Regions from separate parts of the Clostridium sp. HMP27 genome, predicted to be linked through region 2. Evidence: a T-box and tRNA genes for the amino acid it is inferred to sense, from the RefSeq annotation. Region 2 holds a T-box; the other holds one or more tRNA genes.
What was found. The T-box of region 2 lies ahead of metG (methionine--tRNA ligase). A T-box ahead of a tRNA ligase gene usually reads a tRNA of that ligase, here a tRNA-Met.
Positions count from the first base shown of each region.

Region 1: it has a tRNA-Met gene. The T-box ahead of metG (methionine--tRNA ligase) is inferred to sense a tRNA for this amino acid. The anticodon was not compared.

Region 1 is NZ_JMFY01000018.1:289,978-306,052, reverse strand. Features, by position in the region: gene clpP (ATP-dependent Clp endopeptidase proteolytic subunit ClpP) at 1-565, shown strand, start outside; gene abc-f (ribosomal protection-like ABC-F family protein) at 1,000-2,646, shown strand; gene DP68_RS10610 (MFS transporter) at 2,692-3,918, shown strand; gene DP68_RS10605 (thioredoxin family protein) at 4,003-4,263, opposite strand; gene nagZ (beta-N-acetylhexosaminidase) at 4,463-5,926, shown strand; gene DP68_RS19595 (hypothetical protein) at 5,991-6,512, shown strand; gene DP68_RS10590 (MerR family transcriptional regulator) at 6,662-7,426, shown strand; gene DP68_RS10585 (PadR family transcriptional regulator) at 7,729-8,055, shown strand; gene DP68_RS10580 (permease prefix domain 1-containing protein) at 8,071-8,931, shown strand; gene DP68_RS10575 (DUF421 domain-containing protein) at 9,115-9,843, shown strand; gene DP68_RS10570 (DUF4363 family protein) at 9,859-10,224, shown strand; gene DP68_RS10565 (DUF4363 family protein) at 10,264-10,617, shown strand; gene DP68_RS10560 (YetF domain-containing protein) at 10,662-11,333, shown strand; tRNA gene DP68_RS10555 (tRNA-Met) at 11,422-11,497, opposite strand; tRNA gene DP68_RS10550 (tRNA-Met) at 11,762-11,837, opposite strand; gene DP68_RS10545 (hypothetical protein) at 12,103-12,417, shown strand; gene DP68_RS10540 (methyl-accepting chemotaxis protein) at 12,635-14,155, shown strand; gene DP68_RS10535 (polyphosphate polymerase domain-containing protein) at 14,376-15,176, shown strand; gene DP68_RS10530 (DUF4956 domain-containing protein) at 15,113-15,811, shown strand; gene DP68_RS10525 (DUF368 domain-containing protein) at 15,994-16,075, shown strand, end outside.
Region 2 is NZ_JMFY01000001.1:17,025-33,099, forward strand. Features, by position in the region: gene DP68_RS00100 (polysaccharide deacetylase family protein) at 1-93, opposite strand, end outside; gene ispF (2-C-methyl-D-erythritol 2,4-cyclodiphosphate synthase) at 949-1,419, shown strand; gene rluF (23S rRNA pseudouridine(2604) synthase RluF) at 1,480-2,241, opposite strand; gene DP68_RS00115 (N-acetylglucosaminidase) at 2,380-3,873, shown strand; gene DP68_RS00120 (hypothetical protein) at 3,903-4,145, opposite strand; gene DP68_RS00125 (nucleoside recognition domain-containing protein) at 4,268-4,843, shown strand; gene DP68_RS00130 (nucleoside recognition domain-containing protein) at 4,853-5,371, shown strand; gene DP68_RS00135 (MATE family efflux transporter) at 5,393-6,742, opposite strand; T-box leader at 6,923-7,159, shown strand; gene metG (methionine--tRNA ligase) at 7,223-9,166, shown strand; gene DP68_RS00145 (TatD family hydrolase) at 9,299-10,063, shown strand; gene DP68_RS00150 (G5 domain-containing protein) at 10,350-11,387, shown strand; gene rnmV (ribonuclease M5) at 11,430-11,981, shown strand; gene rsmA (16S rRNA (adenine(1518)-N(6)/adenine(1519)-N(6))-dimethyltransferase RsmA) at 11,974-12,807, shown strand; gene DP68_RS00165 (hypothetical protein) at 12,896-14,107, shown strand; gene DP68_RS00170 (hypothetical protein) at 14,240-14,824, shown strand; gene DP68_RS00175 (prolipoprotein diacylglyceryl transferase) at 14,909-15,670, shown strand; gene DP68_RS00180 (hypothetical protein) at 15,688-16,075, shown strand, end outside.

The DNA.
Region 1 (16,075 bases), on a different contig from region 2:
GCAAACTAATAGAGGAGAAAGATCTTATGATATTTATTCAAGACTGCTAAAGGACAGAATTATAGTTTTGAGCGAGGAAGTTAACGATTCTACTGCAAGTATTATAATTGCCCAAATGCTATTTTTAGAGGCTGAAGATCCAGAAAAGGATATAGTATTTTATATAAATAGTCCAGGAGGAGTAATTACAGCAGGGCTTGCTATATATGACACTATGCAGTATGTTAAACCTGATGTGTCAACTATATGTTTGGGCATGGCAGCTAGTATGGGATCATTTTTATTAGCAGGCGGAGCTAAGGGTAAAAGATTTGCCTTACCCAACAGTGAAATTATGATACATCAACCTTCTATTTCAGGAGGATTAAGTGGTCAAGCTACTGATATAAAAATATATGCTGATAGGATACTTAAAACTAAAAAAAGACTTATAGAAATATATAGCGAGAAAACAGGGCAATCTGTAGAAAAACTTCAATATGATATGGAAAGAGATAACTTTATGACTTCAAAGGAAGCAAAGGAGTATGGACTTATTGACGAAATACTTATTAGAAATAAATAAATGTCATCCATAAGTTGACAATCAGATGAGTTGCCTATATAATCATATTGAATATCAATAAATTTAATTTTAAGAAAGGGCAAGGTATTGGCAGAAATGAGAATGTAATTCACTTTTAATTATGTAGAATGAAAATTTAATAAAGTCTTAATAGAAGGCTTTATTGTCATGCATTTTATTGAATTTTGAGAGTGGATAGCGTCGTTTGTAACTGTTGATAGTTTGTCTATATAGTAGAATTTTAGCCTTAATTAGCTAATTAAATCTTGATATGTACCAGTATATGAAACTTATCTTCTTATTGTTAGAGGAGTAAATCATATGTTTGTATTACAACTTTATGCTTACATGAGTTAAGATTTGATTTAGGGTACATTTAGGTTGTTATATAGTTATTACGCTATCCTCTCCAAGTTACAAGGAGGGGATTTTTTATGTTGTTAATGGAATGCAGTAATATTAAAAAATATTTTGGTGATAGATTGGTGCTAGATGTAGGAAGCTTGAAAATTTATTCTGAAGATAGAATAGGAGTTATAGGGGTAAATGGGGTAGGTAAGACCACCTTAATCAATATACTAAGTAAGAGGTTAGAACCAGATGAAGGTTTGATTAAGCTATATGAAAGATACTCATATATATCTCAGTTAGAAGAACCTGAAAATAGAAACATTAGTAATGAAATGGCTTCAAAGTTTGGTGTTCAAAATACTTGGGATGAGAATATGAGTGGAGGAGAAAAAACTAGATTTAAGCTTGCGGATGGCTTTAGTAATAACAGTTTATTGATATTTGCAGATGAGCCTACTAGTAATGTTGATATAGAAGGCATTGAGCTTATGGAGAAAAAGTTTGGTGAGTATAAAGGGGCATTAGTATTAATATCCCATGATAGAAACTTTTTAGATAAGCTCTGCAATAAGATATTGGAAGTAGATAATGGAAGAATACAAATATATAATGGCAATTATAGTAGCTATGTTGCTCAAAAAACTCAAGAAAGAGAACGAGCTGAATTTGAATATGAAGATTATGTGAAAGAGAAGAAACGGCTTGAAGAAGTGATTACGGATACAGCGCAAAAGGTAAAGAGTATAAAAAGAACACCTAAGCGAATGGGGAACTCCGAAGTTAGGCTCCATAAGATGGGAGGACAAAAGGGAAAAGCAAGTCTTGAGAGGGCAGTAAAAAATGTTGAAAAAAGAATAGAACATCTTGAAGTTAAGGAAAAGCCTAAGAAACAAGAGGGAATTAAACTGGATATTATAGACTCAAGCAAGCTTCATAGTAAAATAATTATAGAAGGCTACAATATAAATAAATCTTTTGGGAAAAAGGTTATATTCAATAATGCTGAATTCAATATATACAATGAATCAAAGATAGCATTAATTGGACCTAATGGATGTGGGAAAAGTACTTTAATTAAAATGATAATGAATAATGATGATTCTATAAAAATTGCCAAGGGAGCAAAGATAGGATACTTTAGTCAGGACATGAGTATTTTGCAAGAGGATTTAAACATAATAGAAAATGTAATGGAAAGCAGCATATATGATGAAACCTTTGCTAGAATATTATTAGCAAGATTGTTATTTAAAAGAGAAGACGTTTATAAAGAAATAAACGTATTAAGTGGAGGAGAACGAGTTAAGGTTTCTTTTGCAAAAATGCTGCTTCAGGATATTAACTTGCTTATATTAGATGAGCCTACTAACTATATGGATATAAATTCCCTTGAAGTTGTAGAAAATGCACTTAAGGAGTATGATAGAACGTTACTCTTTGTTTCTCACGATAGAAGATTTGTAGAATCTGTTGCAAAGCAGATAATGATCGTAGAAAACTATAAAATAAATATGTTTAATGGAAACTATAAGGAATATTTAGCTAGTAAAAATAAAATTGTAGATAATAATAAAGCTGAAATTGAAAAACAAGTCTTTGTATTACAAAATCGTCTTTCAGAACTTATAGGAAGACTATCCATGCCATCAAAAAAGGATGATGTAATAGCATTAGATAAGGAATATCATGAAACGTTAACTAAATTAAAAAAGCTAAGGGATAGTCTTTAAAATGGATGATTTTTCATAAAAATAATTGGAGGAAATATTTTAAATATGAATAATAATTGGAAAAGGAACATAACACTCTTTTTAGCTAGTCAGACCATATCTCTCTTTGGATCCATGCTGGTTCAATATGCAATTACATGGTATATTACATTACAAACACAATCTGGTGTAATGATGGCCATATCAATTATTTGTGGGTTTGTGCCTACCTTTTTTCTTTCGCCATTTGCAGGGGTATGGGCCGACCGATATAATCGAAAAATGCTTATAATGTTATCAGATTCTTTAATTGCAATATCAACACTTATTTTAGCTATACTATTTTTAAAAGGATACAATTCATTATGGATGCTTTTTGTGGCATCTGCAGTGCGTTCCGTGGGCTCAGGAGTCCAGTCTCCAGCTATATCAGCCTTTCTTCCACAGCTTGTGCCAGAGGATAAGCTTACTAAGGTCAATGCAACAAACAGCAGTATACAATCACTAGTTATGTTGGTATCACCTATGATTAGTGGAGCCCTTTTAAATATGGCAACCATAGAATCGATATTTTTTATAGATGTTATTACAGCAGCTATAGCGGTTTCTATATTACTTTTATTTTTAAAGGTCCCATCGCATGCGAAAGCATTAGAGAAACAAAAGACTAGCTATTTTAGTGATATGGTTGAAGGTTATAACTACATTAAAAATCACGGATATGTTAAGAGATTCTTTGTATTTTGTGCGATTTTTTATGTATTAGTTTCACCAGCTGCATTCTTAACACCTCTGCAGGTAGCACGTAGTTTTGGTGATGATGTTTGGCGTTTAACGGCAGTTGAAATCACTTTTTCCATTGGTATGATGTTAGGTGGTATTATTATAGCATCTTGGGGAGGCTTTAAAAATAGAACTCATACAATGACGCTGTCAAGCCTTATCATGGGGATATGTACCTTTGCACTTGGAGTTGTTCCAAACTTTTGGGTATATTTAAGTTTTATGTGCTTATTTGGTGCTGTTATGCCAGCCTTTAATACACCTGCTACGGTTTTACTGCAGGAGAAAGTAGAAGAGAATTTTCTAGGTAGAGTATTTAGTGTCTTAGGGATGATATCAAGTATTACAATGCCTCTTGCTATGCTTGTGTTTGGGCCTTTGGCTGATGCTGTTGCTATAGAATGGATGCTTATTGGAACTGGAGTGTTACTAGTTATTCAAGGTTTCTTCTTAATGAAAAACAAAGAACTTATTGAGGCAGGAATGCCAATGCCTAAGCCTGAATTATAGTTTTTAAAACAAAGCATATTATAAAGCTATGAGTTTTTAGAAAAAACTCATAGCTTTTCTAAATATTATGATATCAGGAATTTTTTATTTAGCGGCTTCCTCAAAGGCCTGTATAACAATATCTTTAGTAGTACCTCCTTCATAAACTTTACTATTTCCAACATAGTAAGTAGGAACATAATAATAATCATACTGCTTAGATATATCAGGATGCTTTTCTTCATCAATTATCTCTACTTTAATATCTCTGTATTTTGGATTTTCCTCTTTTACTTCATCTATCCAGTCTAATGCCCTTTTGCAATGAGGACACCAACTTGTTATAAATACTTTTATATCTTTCATTAGTAGCACCACCTTTTAGAAAAATTTATCATAAGAATAGTATACACTTTTGTAATTAAATTTAAAGATGTTATAACAAATATGAAATTTGACAAGAATATAATAGTTATTAAAATTACTGTTATATGTAGTAAAATGACATTTTTATTTATATTTACGTATATATAAGTGAAATAAAAGTTATAGGAAGGTTAAATTTATGATGAAGAAGATAATATTATTAATTAGTATTTTTTTATTACTTACCGTAGTTGGATGCAGTAAAGAAATTACAGAAGAAAAGTTAAGTATAAGGGGAGAAATAACAAATGTATCATTAGATGATAATGGTAAAATAACAAGTATATTAGTAGAAGGAAAACTTGAACAGGATACGCAACATGATAAAGCTAGTGTATTCATTGGAGAGAAAACCAAAATTTATGATAATGATACAAAAGAAGAATTAGAAAAAAATGCTTTAAAAAAGGGAACAAAAGTTGAAATTATATTTAAAGGACCAGTAAGAGAGTCTTACCCTGTTCAAGCTGATGCCAAAATAATCAGAATCACTGAGCAAGTTGACCATATAGTAGAAAAAATAAACACAATGACCTTAGATGAAAAAATTGGGCAAATGCTTATGGTAGGAGTTGAAGGATATAATTTAAATGATAATTCAAGAAAGCTAATAACAGAGCATAAGGTTGGAGGATTTATAATATTTGGAGAGAATGTTCAGAGTACTAATCAGCTTCTTAGTTTAGTTAATTCATTGAAAAGGGAAAATGTTAATAATAAAATTCCTCTATTTTTTTCTCTAGATGAAGAAGGGGGAAAGGTAACAAGGATGCCTCAGGAATTTAAAAGGTTTCCGACAAATAAAATAATTGGGCAGATAAATGATAAAGATTTTTCAAACAAGATTGGTAGAACTATTGCTGATGAAATAAAGTCATTTGGATTTAATATGAACTTTGCACCAGTTCTAGATGTTAATAGTAATCCTAAAAATCCAGTTATAGGTAGTAGATCATTTGGATCAAACCCTGATATTGTAAGCAGTTTAGGTGTTGAAACCATGAAAGGAATCCAAGAAGAAAATGTTATTCCTGTAGTTAAGCATTTCCCAGGACATGGTGATACTTCAGTAGATTCACATGTAGGGCTTCCAACTGTAAATAGTGATTTAGATAGATTACAAAACTTTGAACTGATACCTTTTGCTAAAGCTATAGAAAATGACGCTGATATGGTAATGATTGCCCATATACTTCTATCTAAGATTGATAGTGAAAATCCATCTTCCATGTCAAAGACTATTATTACAGACATATTAAGAAATAATCTTAAATTTGATGGTGTGGTAATTACTGATGAGATGACTATGGGGGCAATAATTAAAAACTATAGCCTTAATGAGGCTGCGGTAAAGTCAGTTAGTGCTGGAACTGATATTATATTAGTTGGTCATGGTTATAATAATGAAATAGGAGTAATTAACGCTTTGAAAAGTGCAGTATCCAAGGGAGAAATATCACAAGAAAGAATAGACGAAAGTGTTTATAGGATATTGAAACTAAAAGAAAAGTACAACTTGAAGGATGAAATAATAAATTCTGTAGATGTTAATAAAATAAATAATAAAATAAAAACACTTTTAGATATTTACAAGGTATCCTAAGAATTTATAATAAAAACCTTGGAAATGCTAAAAAGAGATTATTAAATAATGGAGGAATGGGCCTATGAGCGATAGAGAGAACAAATTAAGAAAAAAGTGGGTTTGTAGAATATTTTCTGTTGCAATGATATCTACATTAGGTATTATATTAAATAATATAGTGCCTATAGAAAAAACTAACATTGCATATGCAGCAGAGAGTACAAAGACTCCAACTAACAGCGCAGCAGGTCAATTATCAGTAGGTGAATTTGCAGATAAACCACAAGTTAAAGTTCCTATTGATTTAGAGAAGGAAAAAAATGATCAGAAAAGCGTTGATGCAGGGCATTCACCATGGAAGTTAGATCCGATATTTGTAACTCAGGTTTTTGTAAGCTTAAAGATTTCTCCAGAAGGTATTCAAGGAGATTATCCTATTAAATATGAAGAGCTTAAAGTTATAAAGAATAATGGAAAAGTTGCAATTATAGAAGTACCTGGAGATAAGACTCCTATTAGAAGAGTCTACCTAGAAAGACTTATAAGACAAGATAGTACAGGAATATGGACTGTGATAGGATATGATCCAGTAACTAATAAATAACTAACTTATAATAAAGGCGTGGAATACTTGAGGTACCACGCTTTTATTGTTCTTTCTTTATTATTAAAAAAATTTATAAAAAGTTTTTAAAAGCTGTTGACATTAACGTTGCGTAAAGGTGTATATTTATTTTGTCAGGAGGTGAGCACATGGAATATACAGTGCAAAAACTAAGTAAAATAGCGGGTGTAAGTACTAGAACACTTAGATATTATGATGAAATAGGAATTCTTAAGCCGGCAAGAATTAATTCATCAGGATATCGTATATATGGGCAAGCTGAAGTTGATAGATTGCAGCAGATATTATTTTACAGAGAATTAGGTGTAAGTTTAGAAAATATAAAAAATATAGTAACTGCACCATCCTTTGATGGAGCCGAAGCACTGAAAAAACACCGCGCCCAGCTTCTTGAAAAGAGAAATCAATTGGATTTGTTGATTTCAAATGTGGATAAAACAATTGCACAAACTGAAGGGAGAATTATTATGAGTGATAGAGAAAAGTTTGAAGGATTTAAACAAAAGATGGTTGATGACAATGAGAAAAAGTATGGTCAAGAAATAAGAGAGAAATATGGCGATGATACTGTTAATAAGTCAAATGCAAAGTTAATGAACATGACAGAAGAACAATATAACGAGGTGACAGCGCTATCAGAGGAATTAATGGCAACTTTAGCAGAAGCTTTTAAAACTGGGAATCCAGCAAGTGAGCTAGCTCAAAAGGCAGCTGACTTACACAAGAAATGGTTAACTTATTCTTGGAGTCAGTACAGTAAGGAGGCACATGCAGGTCTTGCACAAATGTATGTTGATGATGAGAGATTTACGCAATACTATGATAAGGAACAACCAGGGACAGCAGAATTTTTAAGAGATGCAATTTTCATTTATACAGGAATGAGTAAATAGTATATTAAAAAGTCCAGAGAAAAGCGATTGGTTTAACCAATCGCTTTTTATATTAAAAATTAAAGTTATTAAGTTTTAGTTAAGTATTAAACGATGTATTTTATAGTTTAAATAGATTTGTAAGCTTGTTCATATTTTTAGATAGAGTAATCAATTCATAAAAGTTATTTTACAATCACACAATTATATCAATAAAAGTATATTGACAGTCATAGTACTTTGTTGTATATTATAGATGTAGTCGAAAAACAAATGAAGATAAAAAATAAATACTAGAAAAATTCCATATGGAGGTAACTTAAGTGAATGGAAAAATTTCATCGGATTTACTTAGAGGGCATACTGACACCATAGTACTTAAAATATTAATGGATGGTGATAGTTATGGGTATGAGATATATAAGAAAATAATTGAAAAAAGTGAAGGAGTATATGAGCTAAAGGAGGCTACACTTTATTCAAGTTTTAGGAGACTAGAGAAGGATGGGAATATTATATCCTATTGGGGTGATGAAACCCTTGGAGGGAGGAGAAAGTATTACAAAATAACACCATTAGGCGAAGATGTATATAATTTGAATAAACATGATTGGGAATTTGCAAAAAAAATAATAGATAAATTATTATAGGAGGGGAGAATAGAAGTGAAAGATAAGATTAAAAAATATGTAGATAATTTATTTTTAGATATATATGATACAAATGAATTACGTGAATTAAAGGAAGAAATAAGTGCTAACTTGTTAGAAAAAGTAAATGATTTAATTTCCAATGGTAAAACTGAAGAAGAAGCGTTTAGGGAAGCTGTTTCAAGTTTGGGAGATATGGACGAACTAGTTGGAAATTTAAAGAGAGTATCTAAAGAAAAGTTTCAAGAAAATATAACAAAAGAGTTTGAACTTGATAAAAAACATATAATAGCCTATATAGTTGCATCTTCTATTTTATTATTTGGAGGTATGGCTGCAGGAATTGTTTATCTTCAAAATAAGAATTTAATGGATACAACAGGAGCTTTAATGCCATTTTTAATAGTATCAGTACTATTATTTATGTATTTTGGACTAACTCAAGAAACAAAACATAGTTATGGGATGAAACCTAAAAGAGCATTATTATATTGTTTAGCTACTGCAGTACTTATGTTTGGAATCTTTTCAACAGGTCTTGTATATTTTTCTGGGCAAGAGTTATTTCAAGTTTTAGCTACTTCAATGCCGTTTATTATATCTTCAACAATAGTTTTTATATATCTAGGGTTAACTGAGAAAAATAGAACAAAAATGGATGAGGATTGGCAGGATCAATGGGTAAAACATTATAGTGATCCTCAAACAATGATGCTAAGAGGAAACATATCTGGTGCACTATGGATATTTACATTTGCTGCATTCCTTTTAATAGGATTTGCCATTGGGTGGAAGTATTCATGGATAGTATTTATAGTTGCTATTGGATTTGAGATTTTAATAGAAAGTTTCTTTATGACAAGGAAAAAAAGATAATTTAAATATTGATAAATGTTGCAGAGCTTTTTTATACTTGGTTTGATTATAAACCAAGTATAAAAAGGCTTTTATATTTGTATTTATATTTTATAAATTTCATGTGAGGAGGAAATACTATACAGATAAGTGGCAGAATGTATTAACGAATAATAGAGTAAAGAAATCAAGGAGGTAGAAGCTTTGAATGAAGGATTAGTTGTTTTTGTTAGGGCGGCTATAGGTTTTTTCTCAATGCACATATTTGCAAAAGTTCTTGGAAAACAACAGATAAGTCAGTTGACATTTTTTGATTATATTCTGGGTATTACAATTGGATCTATTGCAGCCACACTTACTACAGATTTATCAAGTAGAGCGTGGCCACACTGGGTAGGACTTATAGCTTGGGCAGCTTTGGGATATTTAATGGAAGTTATAAGTTTAAAATGGAGATATGCAGCCAAGTGTTTAGAAGGAGAGCCAACTATTGTAATAATGGATGGCAAAATAATGGAAGATGCTTTAAAAAAAATGAAATATACAGTAGCAGAACTTTTAGGACTACTTAGAAGTAAAGATATATTTAACTTAAATGAAGTAGCTTATGCCATAATAGAACTCAATGGAGATATTTCAGTTCTTAAGAAGCCGGAATATTTGCCTGTAACTCCAAAAGATATGAATATTAAGATAAAACCTTCTGGAATAGGTACAGAAATAATTTATGACGGAATAGTCATTGAAGAAAATTTAAAACAGCTTAATAAAGATACAAAGTGGTTATTAAGGGAGCTGAAAAAACATGGGGTGGAAGACCCAGAAGAGGTATTTCTCTTAACTTTAGATCCAGGAGGAAATTTATATATTGATAAATATAAGGATCACATGAAAAATATTACTGACATAGGTGATTATAAGGGACCTTATTAAGAGAGGTGAAATAAAATGAGAAAATTTTTTATAGTCTCTATACCAATAGTTACAATAATTTGTTTCATACTTATAATGTTAAGTGGAAATTATCTTAAAAATTCTTCTGTAAATGATAAGAATATACCAGAAATTATTCAATTGATAACTAGTAATATAAACGATGAAAAGTGGGAAGAGGCTAGTAATAATACTGAAAAGTTAGATGAAGCGTGGAATAAAATAGTTAAAAGAGTTCAATTTAGTTCAGAAAGGGATGAAATTAATGGATTTAGCTTTAGCTTAGCACGTCTTCGTGGCTCAATTCAAGGAAAAGATAAAGCTAGTTCATTTTCTGATTTAAGCGAAGCATATGAACATTGGAAGGAATTGGGGAAGTAATATTGTTAGAAGGTGAAGATTTTGTTTGGTGAAAATAAAATGAGATTTTATATAGCTACTGCGTGGATGATTTGTTTTATTAGTATGTGGGCTATATTTAGTGGTGTATTACCAAATGATGAGTTTAATTCATATTTAAATCAAATAGAAAAAAGTGTAACAAATAAGGACTGGAATAATGCCCAAAAATCTATGGAAGAATTAAAGAGTGTTTATAATAAAAAAAGGGTAGTTATTCAAATGAATAACGCCACAGAAATTTTTACGACCTTTGAGCTTACAATGGGACAATTAGAGGCTTCGGTGCAACACAAACAGGATGCAGCAATTGAATATATTGGAGCTATAAGAAATTCCTTAGATTTTGTTATGAAAGCATTCTCAGGTCCATAATGAAATGATTTGATTGCTATTAATATTTCTTTGGAGGAGTTACAATGCAGGATTTTTTATCATACAGTGGAAGAGTTGCTATTGTATATTTATTTACATACTTAAGTACTAGAACTCTAACCAAGAAAGCTATTGCACAAATGACATCTTATGAAATTGCAGGGCTAATGATTTTAGCCAACGTTGCAGCTGAGCCATTAGTAGATAAAGTTACTATAAAATCTGTTTATGGAGTTGGTTTCTTAGTTATTTTAATGCTTTTAAGCACCAGGCTTGCTATACGTAATAAATTTACAACTATTATGGAACATACACCAACAATAATTATGCAACATGGGAAATTGGATATGAAATCTATAAGGGGAATGGGGCTTACTTTAAACGAATTAGAAGGATTACTTCGGCAACAGGGATATGATAAAATGTTAGATTTAGATACAATAATTATGGAACCCCAAGGTAATATATCTGCCTTTCCAAAGCCTGAAAATAAGCCAGTAACATTAAAAGATTTGAAAATTAAAACTTCAAATGAAGGACTAACTATTCCTTTAATAATGGATGGTAGCATAATAGAACAAAATCTTAGGCATATAAAGAAGAATAAAGAATGGCTACTAAAAGAATTAAAGAAACAAAATGTATTTAATTATAAGAAAGAAGTTATAATAGCTGAGATCAATTCATCATTGCAACTAGAAGTTTTAAGAAAATAGAAAGTTTTACAATATACTAGTTATTAAATAACTTTAGATGAATAAATCTAAAATAAAAAACATCCTAAGTATTAGGATGTTTTTTCTATGGTTGCGGGAGCAGGACTTGAACCTACGGCCTTCGGGTTATGAGCCCGACGAGCTACCAACTGCTCCATCCCGCGATATTATCAACTAGGGTTTTCCTTAAGCTGTAGGTTAAGTATAGTGTACTTAATTATATAAGTCAAGGGTTTTTAAAAATAATAATTATTTACTTCATTTATTAATGAATTTTAAATATATAAAATTATTGTAACACGATATAAATTTATATTGTTATGTAAGAATTGTGCTTTGTGTCAAAGATGCTAGGTAAATAATTATTACTAAATAAGGTGGAAAAATCTAAAATAAAAAACATCCTAAGCATTAGGATGTTTTTTCTATGGTTGCGGGAGCAGGACTTGAACCTACGACCTTCGGGTTATGAGCCCGACGAGCTGCCAACTGCTCCATCCCGCGATATTATCAACTAAGGCTTCCCTTAAGCTGTAGGTTAAGTATAGTGTAATTAATAATATAAGTCAAGTGTTTTTTTAAAATAATAATTATTAATAAAAAATATATATTAAAATGAAGTGCAAAGTCTATTTGCTTCTTTATAAGATTATATTTATTGGCAGAATGATTTGTTGATTATATCCAATTAAATATATAAATTCTTGAGATAAACTACTATGCAAAGTATAATGAAAGGAAGCTGTTTACTTACAAAGGGAGTGAAGATATGATTAAAATTGAAGAACTGTTGTCGGGAGATTTTTCTGCATATCCTGAAGAAACTCAGGAATTTATGAAAAAATATACTGGAAGACTTAGAGAGAGCATAGAAGGAGAGTTAGTAAACGACATGGCAGCTAGAATGCTTAAGGATATAGATAAAAGTAACGAAACTTTTATGAACATTCTTGCAGATATACTAAGTAATGGGTGTAAGGGGTTTAGTAAAATGTCTACTCAATCACTGCTGAATATATATTTGGACAGAAAAACTGAAGAAGACTTTTTTAATTTATTAAAAAAATTGAATGAAGAAACATAAAGTTAATAATTCTAGCAATTTATGTACAGAGTAAAAGTCATCCCTAAATATGGGGTGTCTTTTTTATTTATGATGATGTAAACAAAATGTTAAATTTGTATATAATGGTAAAGATTTTGGTAGTTTTAACCGATAAAATAAGCTAAGAATATCAAAGAATACAAATAAATGTTATAAAGTATCAAAACTAAATAAAAATTTATAAGGGGAGGATTTTATGTTTTTTAAATCGAGAAGAACACCATGTCATGAAGCTGACGATATTATGGAATATGTTGATAATCGTATGAGAGGCAGAATAATTAAAAAACCTGTTGTTCAGTATAACAGGCATATAAAAATAGCTGATTATTTTAATAAACTTTTTGAGAGTGAAGAAAGTTTAGCTGAATCTGCTAAAAAGATCATTGATATAGGTGCTAGTATAAGCAGTTTTGATTCTGAGATGAGATATATATCCAATATGTTAATTGATTTTGCTAAAGAAATGTCAGATGTGAGTCAGTCTAATTTAGCTATTGTTGAACAGACTACTGCTAGCATGAATGGGGTTAATGACACCATTTCTGTTGCAACCAAGACTCTTAATAGTGTATCAGATTCATCACAAAATCTTATGAAAAGTAATATTGAAGCACTTGATCAAATGCATGAAATCGGTAACATTAAAGAAGATGTTGTTAGTAATGCAAATGTAATGAGTAGTAAGATTGATTATCTAGTTGAAATGGCTAATAAAGTTAGTGATATTGTAAAAACTGTAGAAGCAATAGCAGGAAAAACAAATCTATTAGCGCTAAATGCTTCCATAGAAGCAGCAAGAGCGGGGGAACATGGAAAAGGATTTGCAGTAGTAGCTGAAGAAATTAGAAAACTTGCAGATGATACAAAAGTAAATCTTTCTGGCATGAAATCTATTATGACAAATATTCATCAAGCTGCAGCAGACGGTAAAAGCAGTATGGATAAGACAATAAATGTAACAAGTAAAATGAGCGAAAAAATTGATACAGTTAAAGTTACTATTCAAGAAAATGTTAACCTATTAAACACTACAGTTAAAGATATAAAAGTACTTAATGAATCCATGAATGGAATTAGCATTTCAGCAGATGAAATTAATAAAGCTATGGAAATATCAACTTCTGATGCAGAAAAACTTACTAATATGACAGAGGAAATTCATAAAAGTGCTGTTGAGAGTTCCAGTGAAGCAACAAAGATTTCCAAGATTGATTCTGAATTATCAGATATAGTAAAAAAAATGTTATCGCATTTAAAAAATAGCTCAAATTCAATAAATAATAAAGATTTTATTGCATACATGGAGAAAGCTAAAAAGTCCCATGAAGAGTGGCTGTCTAATTTAAAAAGATCTGTAAATACAATGAAAGTATATCCTCTTCAATTAGATGGAAGCAGATGTGCATTTGGTCATTTTTATTATGCAATTAATGTTGAGCATCCAAAGATTAGTTCTAACTGGAAGGCAATAGAGAAAGTTCATATGGATTTTCATAACTGTGGCAGAAAGGTAATGGATGCAATTCAAAGCGAAAACTACGAAAATGCACATAACTATTGTAAACAAGCTGAGGGAATATCTTTTAAAATATTTAAGTGTTTAGAAGAAATTATAAAGGAAGTCAAGGATATTGATGCCGCAGGAGAGCATATTTTTAATATGGAAACAACAGAAATTGCCTGTGGGGATTGTGCAAGCTGCAGCGACTGTTAGAAATATTAAGGAGGTAATATTCTTTTAAGCTGTATAGAATAAATTAAGATCACCTATAAATTCTTTTGAGAATTTATAGGTGATTTTTTTATTTTTCTTAAATATAACGCAGATTTTAAACATTAAATTTATATAAGTTATTTAAGATTTGTTTAAGGTTCATTTTATATACTTAAATCAACGAAGGAAATATGAATGAATTAATGAAAGGAGAATCATAATGGCTATTGATGTTTTTAAAAGGCACGAAGTTAAGTATTTAATTGATAAGTCAATATATGAAGAAATTCAAGGAAGACTTTTAAAATATATGGAGTTGGATGAGTATAACAGAAACCACGAGTTATACACCATAAGCAATATTTACTTAGATACAAAAGATAATCATTTAATAAGAACTTCTTTGTCAAAGCCAAGATATAAAGAAAAGCTTAGAATCAGAGCATATGGAATTCCTGAAAGAAATGAAAAGATATATTTTGAGGTCAAGAAAAAAGTCGCTGGGGTCGGGAGCAAAAGAAGAACAAAATTAAAATTAAATGAAGCTTATGAGTTTGTATACACTAAAGAAAAGCCTGAGATAAAGGATTATATGAATAAACAGGTTATAAATGAAATTCAATATATGCTAAAGATGTATGACTTAGAGCCTAAAGTTTATGTAGCCTATGAGAGAAAAGCACTATTTTGTAAAGAAAATAGAGATATAAGAATAACCTTTGATACAAATATAAGGACAAGAAGATATGACTTAAGACTTGAAAGTGGAGATCATGGAGAAAGTCTAGTAGATGATGATAAATGGCTAATGGAGATAAAAGTTGGAAGCAGCATGCCATTATGGCTATCACAAATGCTTTCAGAATATAAGATCTTTAAAACGAGTTTTTCAAAGTATGGAAAAGAATATGAAAAAATGTTATTAAATAATATGAACTTGAGGGGAGAAATGAATTTATGTTCGAAACAATATTTAACACAGCATCTAACACAACCACAACTAGTACAGCAATACCTTTAATGGATTCGGTATTTACAATAATTGTTGCTTTCATTTTAGGAGGAATTATAAGCCTTACTTATATGAAGACTTCAAGTAAAAGAGGGCATTCTCAAAACTTTTCAGTTACTTTAGTTATTTTACCCGTAGTTATTTCTATAATTGTACTTTTAATAGGAAGCAATCTTGCAAGGGCGTTCAGCTTAGCAGGTGCTTTCTCAATTATTAAATTTAGAAGTGAACCAGGAGATCCGAAGGCAATTTCTTATATACTATTTACAATGGCAGCAGGACTTGCTTGTGGAGTCGGGGCTTTTGGATATGCAGCTATCTTTACAGTGTTCCTTTGCTTGCTTATGTTTATAATCAATATATTTAATTTTGGTGCTAATAAAACATCGCAAAAGATTCTTAAAATAACTATTCCAGAAAATTTAGATTATGAAGGAGCTTTTGATGAAATATTTGAAAAGTACACAAAGAGTTATGAGCTTAAAAAGGTTAAAACTACTGACTTAGGCAGCTTGTTTCAGCTTGTTTATACAATAACAATGGATAATAATATAAGTCAAAAAGAATTCCTAGATACGCTTAGATGTAGAAATGGTAACTTAAATATTACCTTAACTATGAATACTGATATAGAGGAATATTAACAAACTTTAGATTCCAGTTTATGTTGTAATGTTAGTAATAATATAAACTGGAATATTTTATTTAATCGCATGGCCTCGTATAAAATGTAAGAATAAATTAAGAACTTGGAAACTAAAAAGTATTTGAATGTATGATATAATATATAAAAAATAACTAACATAATTAATTAGTGGAGGATAACATGAAATTCATTAAAAACTTTTTAAAAGGAATAGTTATTGGCATAGCTACATTAGTTCCTGGAGTTAGCGGTGGAACAATGG
Region 2 (16,075 bases):
GTATTGGTTAATTACTAAATAAATCAGAGGAAGTATAAGAAATATTAGTATAGTTAAGTATAATGAAGATTTAAGGATTTTATATTTTTGCATTATATTTACTCCTTTTAAATTATTTATTAAAACGTACGAAGTCCCTGTATTTTAAAGGGTTCGTAGATTTTATTATAATTAGAATAATCAAGCAGTTTAATACTTATACACATTGTCCACATTTTGCCTGTGTATAACTTGTGAAATTTCTGTTGATTTCTATATATCTTCAAATATATACAAAAGGTTACATTTTTAATTATAGTTATTAACTATAAAAAGTTACAAATTTTTGAAATTAACAAGTGATTATATCAACATTATCCACAGAAATGTGGACAAATTGTTGATAACTATTTGAAAATATATAATATAATAAACATTTTAACATATTTTATTTGAATTAGTTTTAAATATTAAGTAAATAATATAAAATGAAATAGCAAATTATAAGTATGATGAATATAATGTAATATGTGTTACTAGCAGGTCCTATTTTTGTAAAATAATTTCTCCTCAAATCATATGTCTAAAAGTTTCGTTAAAAGAAGCTTTTAGGCATAAAATATATTTAGAATTTTCTTAACAATTCATCTATTTTATGGTATTATATTAATATAAATAAATTATAAAGGGTGTGACGTGGATGAAAGATAATGTTGTATATGTTGATTTTTCTAAAAGGCACAAAAATAAAAAAAGTATGGAACCCTTGTATATAAGAATTATTAATAGTGTAAAAAGCTTTTTTCATTTAAATAAAAAAAGTCATAAGGAAAATGTAATCAATTACAGAAAAAATATATCATAAATTATATAGTATAATATGCCTGGGATACCAGGCTTTATTTTTTTGTTTAATTGAGGAAAGTATTATTATAAAATATTATAAAAGATATATTAGGAGGTAATATGATGAGAGTAGGAATAGGATATGATGTACATAAGTTGATAAGTGGAAGAAAACTTATTTTAGGTGGAGTTCACATACCTTATGAAAAAGGACTTTTAGGGCATTCAGATGCAGATGTATTGATACACGCTATTATGGATAGTATATTAGGCGCTTGTGCTTTAGGGGATATAGGAAAACATTTTCCGGATACAAAGGAGGAGTATAAGGGAATTGATAGCTTAAAGTTATTAAAAGAAGTAAGTAAACTAATAATGGAAAGAAACTATAAAATAGTAAATATAGATTCTATAATTATTGCTCAGTCGCCTAAAATGGCCCCATATATTGAAACTATGAAAGAAAATATAAGTAATATATTAGGCATACATGAGAATCAAATAAATATAAAGGCTACAACTGAAGAGGGGTTGGGTTTCACAGGCAGAAAAGAAGGGATTGCAGCACAAAGTATTTGTATGATAGAGGAATAATTTTTGGACCATAGCAAAAAAATTTACAGAAAAGAGAGTCCTTATTAAAGGGCCCTCTTTTCATTTAGAGGCTTCTTCAGTTTTGAGAGAATTCTTTACTAATTCATTTATGGTGTCAACTTCATCTTTAGTAAGGTATCTCCATTTGCCAAGGGGGATGTTATCTAGCTTTACATTCATTATTCTAATTCGTTTAAGCTTTGTTACAGTATAACCAAGGGCTTCGCACATTCGCCTAATTTGCCTATTTAATCCTTGGGTAAGTATAATTCTAAATATATTAGAGCCTTCCTTATATATTTTGCAAGGCTTTGTTATAGTACCAAGTATCCTTACGCCGGAGCACATTCTTTGAAGAAAGTCTTGAGTTAATGGTTTATCTACAGTTACTATATATTCTTTTTCATGATTATTACCAGCTCTAAGTATTTTATTTACTATATCACCATCGTTGGTTAAAAATATAAGGCCCTCTGAATCCTTGTCTAATCTACCTATATGAAAAATTCGTTCAGGATAATTAATAAAGTTTACTATATTATTTTTTTCTTTTGGATCAGTAGTGCTTACTATACCTTTAGGCTTATTTAAGGCTATATATACTGATTTAGGTTTTTCAGAAAGAAGTTTACCTTCAAGTTTTACTTCATCTGTAGAAGTTACTTTAGAACCCATGGTAGCTACTTCACCATTTATTGTAACTTTACCTAAAGAAATAAGCTTATCTGCCTCTCTTCTTGAACATACACCTTTTTCGCTTATAAACTTATTTATTCTAATTTCTTCTACTTTAAAATTATCAGCAAGGTCAATTTTTTTCATTCTTATACCTCTCTTTTATTAATGTACAGTTAAAATTATAGCAAAATATTAAAATAAATTAACTTTTTTCATAGAAAAAAGTCTTAAAATTTTATATAATCTAATTATAGTAAACAACGATGAAGTGAGGGGATTATTTTGAAGAAGTCTTTTGCAGCGCTTATGCTTGCAACTTTTTTTACGCTTACAACAAGTAATTATAACATATCACATGCAGCAACAAGTGTAAAAGAATTTCAAAGCCAAACAACTATTTCTCAAGATAAAGTATGGACAGTAAAGTTTAATTTTAATCTTAATGAAGAAACTATAAATAATTCTAATATAACAGTGACAGATGATAAGGGTGCTGCTGTACAAGCTACTGTAATGCCAGGTGATACAGCTAACACCATAAAAGTCCTTCCTAAAGTGGAGGGCTATACACCAGCAAAGTCTTACTACGTAAATGTAAGTACAGAAGTGGAATCTTTAGGTGGTAAAAAATTAAACCAACCTGTGAAAATGAAATTTACAATAACACCTAGATTTTCAGATGGTTCTGCATATGTAAATGGAGCTGAAGTTAGGACGCTTAAAATGCAATATGAACCTATAATAAGTAATCAATATCAAACTTTCAATCTATCTTCGAATGTTGATAATGCTCAGTATAAAATATATGTAAGTAGATACAACAAGAAACTTTGGAAGTATGAGGATTTTCAGGAATGGACTAATGGATATACAACTGCTTCTTTGGGAAAGATTACCATAAATAAAAGATTTACTAGTGATGAAAATGGGGATAAGTATAAAATTCTTGTTTATGTGAAAAGATCAAATGCTAAAGGAAATTATAAGGATATAAATACGGATTATGATAATTATTACATAGATTATCTAAGATGCATAAACAGCATATCAAATACTGATATAGTTAATAAGAGTTATGTAACAACTTTTGTAGATGCAATAAGTAAGCAAGCGAAGCCAGGTGTTTCAACTACTAGTGAAGGTGGCTCAGGCTGGGTAGGCGCGAGTTATAATCAAATAAAATATCATCTTAATCCTAAGAATTTTATGGATCAAGATGGGAAATATGCGTTTATGAAATTAAGCTATACAAATGATAGTATAACAGTTGAGGATTTAAATAATATTTTAATGGGCAGAGGAATATTGGCAGGTAAAGGACAAGCATTTTTCGATGCAGCTAAAACAAATAACATAAATCCAATTTATCTTGTATCACATGCCTTGCTTGAAACGGGAAATGGAAGTTCTAAACTTGCTAACGGAATAGAGGTTGATGGAGATAATGGGAAGAAATTAGTTTATAATATGTTTGGTATAGGTGCTCTGGATAGTAATCCAGATGAGCTTGGATCAAGATATGCATATGTGCAAGGGTGGTTTACTCCAGAGGATGCTATAAAGGGTGGAGCAAAGTTTATTGGTTCGGGATATATAAATAATACAACTAATAATCAAGATACACTTTATAAAATGAAGTTTAATCCGGGTGCACCGGCAACACATCAATATGCAACGGATATCAATTGGCCCTATGCGCAAATCAGAAATATAATGAATTTAGTTTTACAATGCAAGGATCCTAAAATTACATTTGAAGTTCCTGTGTATAAATAACAAAAGAAGCCTAACATATGGGCTTCTTTTTAATTTAAGTTTTGTTTCCATTTACTATTGGTTAGTTCATCTATAAAGGGAGCATAAAATTCAAAAGTTTTTTCATGGCCACATTTTGAACATGTACAATCGCAGACATCATAAGGATTTCCATTAATTATATCTATATCTAGACCATCAGCTAAATATTCACCGCCGCATACTTCGCAGGGAGTACTATTTATAATATGGTATTCACTTTCTATATATTTCATTATCTCTTTTAAAGTCATGTATAGCCTCCATAATTTATATTTAAAAACATTATATATGGTAACATTAATAAAATTTATTTGCAATACAATAGAGTTCATTAACATATAAATTAATATACAAATAATCCATGGAGGGTAAAATGATAAATTATATTTGGTTCGCAATATTAACTTTGGGTATAATTTGGGGAATGATTACAGGACGAGCAGATATAATGACACAGGCAATACTAGCCTCAACAAATAGTACTGTAGAAATAATTATAAAGCTTGCAGGGGTTATGTGTTTATGGTGTGGAGTAATGAAAATTGCAGAAAGAAGCGGTATGACAGAAATGTTAGCAAAGCTTTTAAGGCCCATTCTAAAAGTTATATTTAAAAAAGAAGGAAGAGATAAGGAATCTTTAGGTAGTATTGTTATGAATATTACTGCTAATATGATGGGAATATCCAATGCTGCCACTCCTTTTGGTATAAAGGCTATGGAAAATATGCAAAAGTTAAACCCCAATAAGGATACAGCTTCTAATGACATGGCATTATTTTTAGTTATAAATGCTGCATGTATTCAATTTATACCAACTACTGTAATTTCCATACGAGCAGCTACAGGCTCACAAAACCCAGCAGAGATAATAATTACAGCCATAATAACTACGGCTTCAGCAGCTATAGTGGGAATAATTTCATGTAAGATACTTCAGAAATATTTTTAGGAGGGAATTATGAATTTAGGTAATTTTCTTATTCCAGGGATTATAGGGCTAATAGTAACCTATGGAGTGATTAAAAAGGTAGAGGTATATAATTGTTTTGTAGAGGGAGCTAAAGACGGATTAAAGATATGCTTAAGGATTTTCCCTTATTTACTTGCTATGATACTTGCAGTATCTGTGCTTAGAGAAGCTAAGATATTAGACTTTATAACACAAATTAGTAATCCATTACTAAAGTATGTGGGTATTCCAGGAGAGATTTTACCTCTTCTGCTTATAAAGCCATTATCGGGGAGCGGAGCTTTAGGAGTTTTTACAGATGTTTTAACAACCTATGGACCAGATAGTTTTGTAGGAAGAGTGGCATCAACTATAATGGGTTCTACAGAAACAATATTTTATACAGTGACTATTTATTTTGGAGCAGTAGGAGTAAAAAAAATAAGACATACTCTATGGGCTGCGATACTTGCAGATTTAACAGCTGCTATAATGGCAGTAATTACTGTGAAATTGTTTTTTTATTGAAAAACATAAACCCCTACTTGACTAAGTAGGGGTCATAAGTTTTTTGAATTTCCTTTTAAATAGCATAAAAATTACTATGCCTTCAAAGGACCATTGTATGGCAGTTATCCACCAAACGTATATAACTGATAGGTTCAACTTGTATATGAAAATGAGAAGCAATGGAAATCTTATAACCCAACTAGATATTAAGGATACTATAAATGGGGTTTTGGTATCACCCATACCTTTTAGGGCCCCGCCAAGTATCATTGAGATTGCCATAAATGGTTGTTCTATAGAAGCAATCATAAGGCAAAGGGTGCCAAGACCTATTACTTCAAGTTCATTTGGCTTTATAAATAAGCTTATTAAAAATCTAGGAAATAGTAAAAAGGCTATGGAGCATATAACCATTATGCTTGTTCCAATTAATGTGCAAGTATAAGCGTATTCTTTTGCCCCGTTTAAATCTCTTTCTCCAATTTTATGCCCAACCAAAGTTGTAGCAGCTATGGCAACTCCATTTCCAGGCATAAATGATATAGATTCTATAGTAGTTGTAATTTGATTAGCTGCAAAGGCTGTTTTCCCTAAATACATAATTAATATAGTACCTAGCAGGCGTATCATAGAGAACACTCCTTCTTGCATTGATGAAGGAATTGAGAGCTTAATAAGCTCTTTAGCTCTGTAAGTATTTATATTTCTTATAAATTTAAAATGAGGTTTTATAGGAGACTTTTTTAGCGTATAAAAAGTTATAAATATAAAGCCAACTATATGTGCCATAGCTGTAGCTATAGCTGCACCTCGTATTCCGAGCTCTGGAAAACCAAGCTTTCCAAATATTAAAACCCAATCTAAAAATAAATTTATTATATTAATTAATCCAGATGCTAAAAGAGGGATTTTAGTATTTTTACCTGCTCTAAGAATTGAATTTAACACATTCATAAGCATATTAAAGAACAATCCTATAGAGGTGATTTTCATATATATTATTCCATTATTTAGCACAATATCCCTAGCACCAGAATAAAATAAAATTTTGGGTGCAAATATAAATGCTACAGATGAAATAGTAAGTGCTAGCATAGAGCCTATGGCAAGTCCTAAAGTTGCAAATTCTTCTGAAGCAGTGTTATCCTTGGAGCCAAGTTTTCTTGAGATAAGAGATACGGTTCCAACAGATATTCCCACGGAAATAAATACATTTACAAAGCTGTACATTATCTCTGAACTAAGGCCTACAGTACTTACAGCAGTTTCTCCACCATATTTGCCAACCATCATTGTATCAAGTACCCATATCATCATGTACAAGACCATTTCGCCAACTGCAGGAAGGGCTAATTTTAAAACATCCTTTATTATATCCTTGCGTATCAAATAAGTACCTCCTTTTAAGTAATAACATTGAAGCAAAGTTTATTAAAGCAATACACCACTAATTATAATACATTGTAAATAAGATAAGCAAAAACATATAAGTATATTTAAAAGAAATAAGTGAAATAATAGGAAAATCAACTAGTTGACATGGCAAAATATATGTATTAATATTAAAATTGAAATGCAATGATGGGAAGAGTAGTAAGTGGAAATGCTAAAAGAGAGTCGGATAAGGTGAAAGCCGATAGCATTTAGATTTATGAACATGGCCCCAGAGCAAAATATCTGAAATATTAAGTAGGATATTTCGGGTGCAGCCGTTAAAATGCAAAGTGAGTTTTCTCACTTATTGAGTCCTTTTTTGAGAAGAAAAGGAAAATTAGAGTGGTAACGCGTAAAAATGACGCCTCTATAAAGCATATAAGCTTTATAGAGGCTTTTTATTATATAAGAACTTTATCTAAGGAGGAATAGAAATTGAATAAAAAAACCTATTATATTACAACACCAATTTATTACCCATCAGCAAATTTACACATAGGAAATACTTATACAACAGTAGCAGCAGACGCCATGGCAAGATTTAAGCGTCTTACAGGCTATGATGTAATGTTTTTAACAGGCACAGATGAACATGGGCAAAAGATACAAAGACTTGCAGAAGCAAAGGGTGTAACACCTAAAGAATATGTAGATGAAATAGTTGCAGGTATAAAAAGCCTTTGGGGTATGATGAATATAAGCTATGATAAGTTTATAAGAACTACAGATGATTATCATATAAACTCTGTACAGGAAATATTTAAAAAACTTTATGATCAGGGAGATATATACAAGTCAGAATATGAAGGATGGTATTGCACTCCTTGTGAATCATTCTGGACTGAAACACAATTAACAGATGGGAAATGCCCAGATTGTGGAAGACCTGTAGAAAAGGCAAAAGAAGAAGCCTATTTCTTTAAGATGTCAAAGTATGCAGATAAACTTATAGAGCACATAGAATCCCATCCTGAATTCATACAACCAGAGTCCAGAAAAAATGAAATGATAAATAACTTCTTAAAACCAGGACTTCAAGATTTATGTGTATCAAGAACCTCTTTTGATTGGGGAATTCCAGTAAGTTTTGATGAAAAGCATGTTATATATGTTTGGATAGATGCTTTAGCAAATTATATAACAGCACTAGGATATAATACAGGTAATGAAGACATGCTAAATAAATATTGGCCAGCAGATGTTCATTTAGTGGGTAAAGACATCTTAAGATTCCACACTATTTATTGGCCTATAATGTTAATGGCACTTGGAGTTCCTCTTCCTAAACAAGTTTTTGGTCATGGATGGCTTTTAGTTGATGGAGGAAAGATGTCAAAGTCTAAAGGTAATGTAGTAGATCCAGTAGTCCTTGTAAATCACTTTGGTACAGATCCAGTAAGATACTATCTTTTAAGAGAAATTCCATTTGGTTCAGACGGAATATTTAATAACGAGTTATTTATAAAGAAAATTAACTCAGATCTAGCAAATGATTTAGGAAACTTATTATCTAGAACTACCGCTATGATAGAAAAATACTTTGACGGAGTGATCCCAAGTCCTACAGCAAAGGAAGATATAGATAACGATCTTATTTCTATAGCAACGGGTATATACTTAAAGGTTGAAAAGCACATGGATGATCTAAGAATACCTGAAGCTTTAGATGAGGTTTGGACACTTATAGGAAGAGCTAATAAATATATAGATGAAACCACTCCATGGATACTTGCAAAGGATGAAAGTAAGAAAGAAAGACTTGGCACAGTATTATATAATTTAGCAGAGTCATTAAGAATAATCTCAGTATTAATTTCTGCGTTCTTACCAGACACAAGTAAAAGAATAAATAATCAGCTTAATGTAGAAATCATCACTTGGGATAGTATTGCATCATTTGATGGAACAAGTGCAGGAACAAAGCTTGTGAAAGGAGACAATTTGTTCCCAAGAATAGATGTTGATGCTAAAATAGATGAATTAAATAAGTTAAAAGAAGAGCAAATGAAAAATACAGCTCCAGCTAAGGTGGAAATCCAGCCTTTAAAAGAAGAAATAACTATAGAAGACTTTGAAAAGGTAGATTTAAGAGTAGTTAAAGTAATAGAATGTGAGCCAGTTAAAGGTGCTAAAAAGCTTTTAAAGCTAAAGGTTGATTTAGGTGGAGAAGAAAGACAGGTAATATCAGGAATAGCAAAGTTTTATAAACCTGAAGAACTTGTGGGAAAATATGTAGTTTTAGTTGCAAATTTAAAACCTGTAAAATTAAGAGGGGAACTTTCTCAGGGGATGATACTTGCAGCTGCTACTGAAGATGATAGTAAATTATTTACTGTAGGGGTTCCAGAAGAACTTCCAACTGGAAGCATAGTAAGATAATAAATAGTTGTAAAAGGTTCAGGGTTATAATTGACCCTGGACTTTTTAATATCTAAGGCTTTTGGCAAAAATGTATACAAAAATTAAAATGTGGTATAATTTTAAAATAAGTATTTTCAAAGGAGATAGTATATGTATATTTTTGATTCTCATGCTCATTATGATGACGATTCATTTGATAAAGATAGAGAAAAACTAATAGAGGAAATTAGAAGTAATAATGTAATAGGTGTATTAAATTGTGGTGCATCCTTAGAAGGAGCTATAAAATCTGTTGAGCTATCAGAAAAATATGATTTTTTCTATGCAGCTGTAGGAATCCATCCAGAACATGCAGATGAGATAAATGATAGTACTATAAGCAAGATAAGAGAGTTAGCAAAGTCTAAAAAGGTTAGGGCTATTGGAGAGATAGGCTTAGATTATTATTGGGAGGAAAACCCGGATAGGGAAGTGCAAAAACAAGCTTTTATAAAACAAATGGAGTTAGCTAGAGAATTAAGTTTACCTGTAATAATACATGATAGAGATGCCCATAAGGATACCTTAGAGATAATGAAAATGTTTCCGGAGGTAATAGGGGTAGTGCATTGCTTTTCAGGAAGCGTGGAGTTTGCAAAGGAATGCCTAAGTTTAGGTTACTATATAGGGTTTACTGGAGTGGTAACATTTAAAAATGCAAAGAAAATTTTAGATGTAGCTAAGGTGGTTCCAGATGATAAAATATTAGTTGAAACAGATTGTCCGTATATGGCACCTGCTCCTTTTAGAGGAGAAAGAAACAGATCAGATTATATAAAATATATAATAGAAAAACTAGCAGAAATAAGAGATATCAGTGAGGAAGAAATTGGAAATTGGCTTATTTTGAATGTGAGGAAGTTGCTTAAAATATAATAATAGTGTAAAATTTGTATATATCAAAGATTAGATAACTTTTAATACCTAGAAGTAATGGTAATAATTCAAAGCGATGTATAATATAATTATATTAACATATTTTACCATTATATCCATCGAGAGGACTGTCTATATTAAATAAAACGCTATCATTAATTTTTATAAGGTTATTTATGTACAATGCTACATTTTAGATGGTCAAAGTACGAAAATTTGACAAAATGCGCCAAGTAAATTATAATAATCAAATGTTTGTGCATTTTGCCAATAGGAGGTTTTTGTGATGGAAAAGGTAAAAAGGTATCTAAAAAATCATTTTTCCAATGGTCCTAAGGCAGCATTTCTTGTATTACTAGTAGTAATAGGCGCAGCTATATTTATAACTAATACAAGAAAGACAGTTTATGTTTATATTGACGGAAAAGAAAATAAAGTAACTACTTTTAGACATACTGTAAATGATGTTTTAACATCTAATAACATAATACTAGGACCAAAGGATAAGACGTCAATTGGGATTGACAGTAAAGTAAAAAATCAAGATAAGATATATATTAAAAAAGCAATGGATGTACAGATCGAAGTAGATGGAAAGACATTAACTATGAACTCTGCAGAAAGTGATATAGAATCTATGCTTAAGGTAGAGGGGATAAAAGTTAATGAAACCGACAAAGTATTACCATCAAAAGATCAGCCATTAGAAAAGGGCTTAAAAGTTGCTATAATCAGAGTTGAAACTAAGACCATTAAGGAAGCAAAGGCTTTAGCTTACTCAACAGTTACAAAAAATGACGGTGGTTTGGATAAGGGTAAGCAAAAGATAGTTCAGTCTGGAAAGGCTGGAGAAAAATTAGTAACTACTAAGGTTACTTACGAAAATGGGAAAGAGGTTTCAAGAAAGGTTATAAGTGAAGCAGTAACTAAAAAGCCTGTACAAAAGGTAGTGGCTATGGGAACAAAGCCTAAGGTACAACCAGTATCTACTAAGTATTCTGCTTCTCGTGGATCAAGTAGTGAAGGTGGTAAAAGAATAATAAGTGTTAGATCTACAGCATACTCACCTAAAAAAGATTATGGAAGAGCCCTTACAGCATCTGGTATGGTTGCAGTAAGAGATGCTGATGGAACAAGTACTGTAGCAGTGGATCCAAGAGTGATTCCAATAGGTACTAAGCTATATATAGAAGGCTATGGTTATGCAATTGCTGCAGACACAGGACTTGCAATTAAAGGAAATAAGGTGGATCTTTTCTTTAATACACTTAGTGAAGCTAGAAATTGGGGAGCTAGATACGTAAATGTTCATATAATTAATTAAAGGAGCCTATGGCTCCTATTTTTATACTTTTAGGAGGAAAAAATGATTAAAGAAGTAATCGTAGTAGAAGGAAGAGACGATATTACTGCAGTGAAAAAGGCAGTGGATGCAGAAATGATTGCTGTAGGTGGATTTGGTATAAATGAAAGGGTTATAGATAGAATAAGGGAAGCTCAGAGAAGACAAGGAGTAATTGTACTTACAGATCCAGATTATGCTGGCCAAAAGATAAGAAACTTAATATCTAGAAAGGTTCCAGGGGTAAAGCATGCTTATATATCAAGAGATGAGGGAACAAAGGATGGAGATATAGGAGTAGAAAATGCAGCTCCAGAGGCTATAATAAAAGCATTAAATTCAGCTAAGTGTGAAGTTAAGGAAAAGAGGGAGGAATTTACCTTACAAGATTTGATTTTCTTTAAGCTAACTGGAAATAATAATGCTAAAGATAGAAGAGATAAGCTTGGCAAGATATTAAGAATAGGATATTGTAATACTAGTCAATTTGTTATCAGATTAAACAATTATGGAATAACAAAGGAAGAGTTTATAGAGGCGATTAAGCAAATGGAAAGGGAGAATAACAATGGATAATACAACACAACAAGTAGTAAATAAGTATAACTTTAAGTTTTCAAAGAGTTTAGGACAAAATTTTTTAATAGATGATCAAGTTTTAAGAGACATAGTAGCAGGTGCAGAAGTAAATAATGAGGACTTTATAATAGAAATAGGTCCAGGAGTCGGTACTCTTACAAAGGAACTACTTCAAGTAGCTAAAAAGGTTTGTGCAATAGAATTAGATAAAGACTTAATACCAATATTAAATGAAGAGCTAAGAGAGTTTCAAAATTTTGAGTTAATAAATAAGGATGCATTAAAGGTAAATTTTGATGAAATAATTGGGGAAGAAAAGTCTGTAAAGCTTGTGGCTAACTTACCATACTATGTAACTACACCCATAATTGTAAAGCTTCTTACAGAAGGATATAAATTCAAATCTTTAACAATAATGATCCAAAAGGAAGTAGCAGAGAGAATTGACGCAAATCCAAGTACCAAAGAATATGGAGCATTATCATTATTAGTTCAATATTATTGTGATACTGAGCTCGTTAGAAAGGTATCACCAGCTTCATTTATACCAAGACCTAAGGTAGATTCATCAGTAATAAAACTTAGTAAATTGGATAGTCCAAGAGTGAAGGTAGAGGATGAGAAATTATTCTTTAAAATTATAAGAGCTTCATTTAATATGAGAAGAAAAACACTTTGGAATGCTTTGAAAAGCCTAGGGCTTAGCAAAGATTTATTAGAAAATGCACTGCAGGAATGTGATGTGGATCCAAAAAGAAGAGGAGAGACACTCTCAATATATGAATTTGCTAACCTTTCTAACTCTATACATAGAAATAAATAAAAAATATTTATAAGTTTTATGTTAAATGGTCACTTTTTGAATGGAACCTCATATATTATAATGAATATAATATATGGGGGTACGTTAATTGGTACAGAAAAAGAATTATAGTAGGTACTTCATAATACTTCAGGAAGACGAAAAGGGTTTTGCTATAGCTTCCGATAAACCTCCTACAGGTTATGTAAAACTTGAAGTGAAAAATAATAAATGTAAGGTTTCTTATTATGTACAAAATTTAAAGAAAGAAACTACACCTTACTTTATGGCACTAGTTTCAGGGAAGAAGAATGGAAGCAGAATAATTAAGGTAGGAGAGTTAAACATAGATGGTTATGGAAGAACCGATGTTTCCTATGAATATCCTATAGAAGATATAGCATATGTAGGATTAAATGTAGAAAATGTTATAGGAGCAGCAATAGTTAAACTGCCTGATAAAAACATAGTGCCTGTACTTAGCGGATTTTTAACCACTGATATTCCAAAATGGAAAGAATTCTTGCTGCTGGAAGGAAAAACAAGAGCGGATGAGGAAGTTTCAGAAGAGAAAGATATATTTGATAAATATGAAGAAAATATTGAAACGGCTAAAAGGGAAGAAAACATAGCGGTTAAAGAAGAGGACCTTAAGGAAAATTTATCAGAAGAATTGAAGGTTACAGAAGAAGTTATAAAAGATGAAGAAAAAGTTAGGGCAGATGAAAGTATAAAAGATGAACCTGAAGTTATAGAAAGCAGCAAAGAACCTGAACTACAAGATGTAGATGATCATGTAAATGTTAGAGTAGAGAAAGAAGAAGAAAAGCCAATAGATAATCCAATGGATAATATAGAAGTTATAGTTGAACCTAATGAGGAATTATTTAGAGATAAGGATGATTTACCAAAGGGAAGAACAGGAGAGTTTTTCAAAAACTTAGTTAAGGACTATGATGAGGTAAAAGATATATCTAAAATAAAAAGATGTAAGTGGTATAGAATCCCTATAAAAGATATTAATAATATGTGTGGATTAAAAGACTATAATAAGTATGCGGTTATATACTACCCCATGATGAATTATTATCCTTATATTAAAAAACATGGATATTTCTTATTAGGATATAAATGCGACAGGGATGGAAAGTTAAAATGCTTAGTTTATGCGATTCCAGGAAAAAGAGATAGATGTGATCAGCCTTATGGAGGTAAATCTGGATTTGTTACTTGGGTTCCAGGTAGAGTAAAAGAAGATGAGGGATATTGGTTAATGTTTTACGATTTTAGAAAATCAACTATTCTGATTCCTGTAAAGTAGGTATGCAAATTTGCATACCTCTTTATATTAAATATATTTTTATAAAAATTAATAAATACAGCTTTCTTCACATATATTTTATTATTGATAAAGTATGTGGAGGTGAGAGATAACCTTTTAAGGTTTGAAGGTATGAGACTTATAATTGTAAATAAAAAGAGACTAGGTGTCACCATAATTATAGTAGGGCTTATGATAACTATGTTTGGTATTCAAAGTATATTCAAAGATAGTATAAAACTAACCTCCCTTATGCAAAGTAATATACATTCTTTAAAGGAATACTCTGCTTTAAATGGCAAGGTAACCTATAAACTTCCTTATGATTGGATTTCAGAAAAAAGAGATTTTGGTGGAGAAGAAATAATATACCATAACGATTTTCAAGCTAAGGATTTTAAGGTATATGGTTTTGTAGAAGTGTGGAACTTAAATCAAGACTTAAAAACTTTTATAGAAAGAAGTAAAGATATATCATTTAAACAAAATATTATAGAAGGATATAAGTTATCTAATGTAAAGATTAATGATAAGGATGCCTATTATATTGAATATACTTTAATAAATTCACAAAATATAAAGTATAAGGCATTTGAATATTTTATACCAGATAGTAACAAGTTTATAAGATTTTCTTTTTTCACAAGGGAAGATAATTTCAAGGAAAATATGCCCACTATATTCAAAGCTATAGTGGAAACATTAAAAATAAGTTAAAGCTGGTCTATTATTTTATAGACCAGCTTATTTTTTATAAATATATTTATATGCTATAATAATGGATAATGGAGGTGATAGGAAGTGAGGCCAGTATTGTTTATGTTATTTGCAAGGCCAATTTATGGATATGGCACAATGATAGCAATAGGCATATTAGCTGCATTGGCACTTTTAAATTCAAGAGTAAAAAGGAATAGTAATTATAAGGAAGATTATATTTATAATATGTCTTTAATAGCTATACTTTCAGGGATATTTGGAGGCAAGCTTTTATACATAATAACTGAGATAAGAAATGTAATAGAAAACCCTTTTATATTAAGGAATATTGGAAGCGGATTTGTCATATATGGGTCCATAATTGGGGGAGCTATATCAATATTTTTTTATTGCAAAAGAAAGAAGTGGGATGTGTTAGATACTTTTGATTTAATAATACCTTCAATACCTTTAGCACAAGGTTTTGGAAGAATAGGATGCTTGCTTGCAGGGTGTTGTTATGGAAAACCTACAAAGCTTCCTATAGGGATTGTATTTAACAATTCACCCTTTGCACCTTCAGCAGTACATCTTCACCCTACACAAATTTATTCATCTATATTTGATTTTTTATTAGCGATATTTTTAGTTTTGTATGATAAAAGAAATAATAAAAAGGGAAGTACGTTTGCATTATATATAATAATTTATAGTATAGGAAGAATAATAGTAGAAGTATTTAGAGGAGATTCAAGAGGTGAAATTTCAATATTATCTACATCTCAATTTATAAGTGTCTTTACACTAATCATTGGTGTGTTTATATTTAATGTAAGAAAGTCTAAAGCAAATTTTAATAATTAACCTAGGAGGTTAAGAAATTGATAAAGTTAAAAAAGTTTTTCAGGTTTAAATCTATGATTATTACACTTGTCTTAGTAAGTACTCTTTTTTCAGGATGTAATACATTAGAAAATATGAAGGTAAAATTAGGATTAAAAAATACAAATTTTGAATATATAAAGCAAAATAAGGTGCAAAAGATTGTAATACAAAATACCAGAGATCAAGGATATAGATTTATAGTAACAGATAAGAATGTAATAAAAGAATTATATGATATGCTATCTTCTGCAAAGGAAGTTGATGAAAAATCTACCCTTCAGCCAGATTACATATTTGAAATGCATGAGGCGCATGATAAAGTACATAAGTTTAATTATGTTGCAGGGTTAGATAAAAAAAGTGGTGGTAATCTTTATAGTGAAG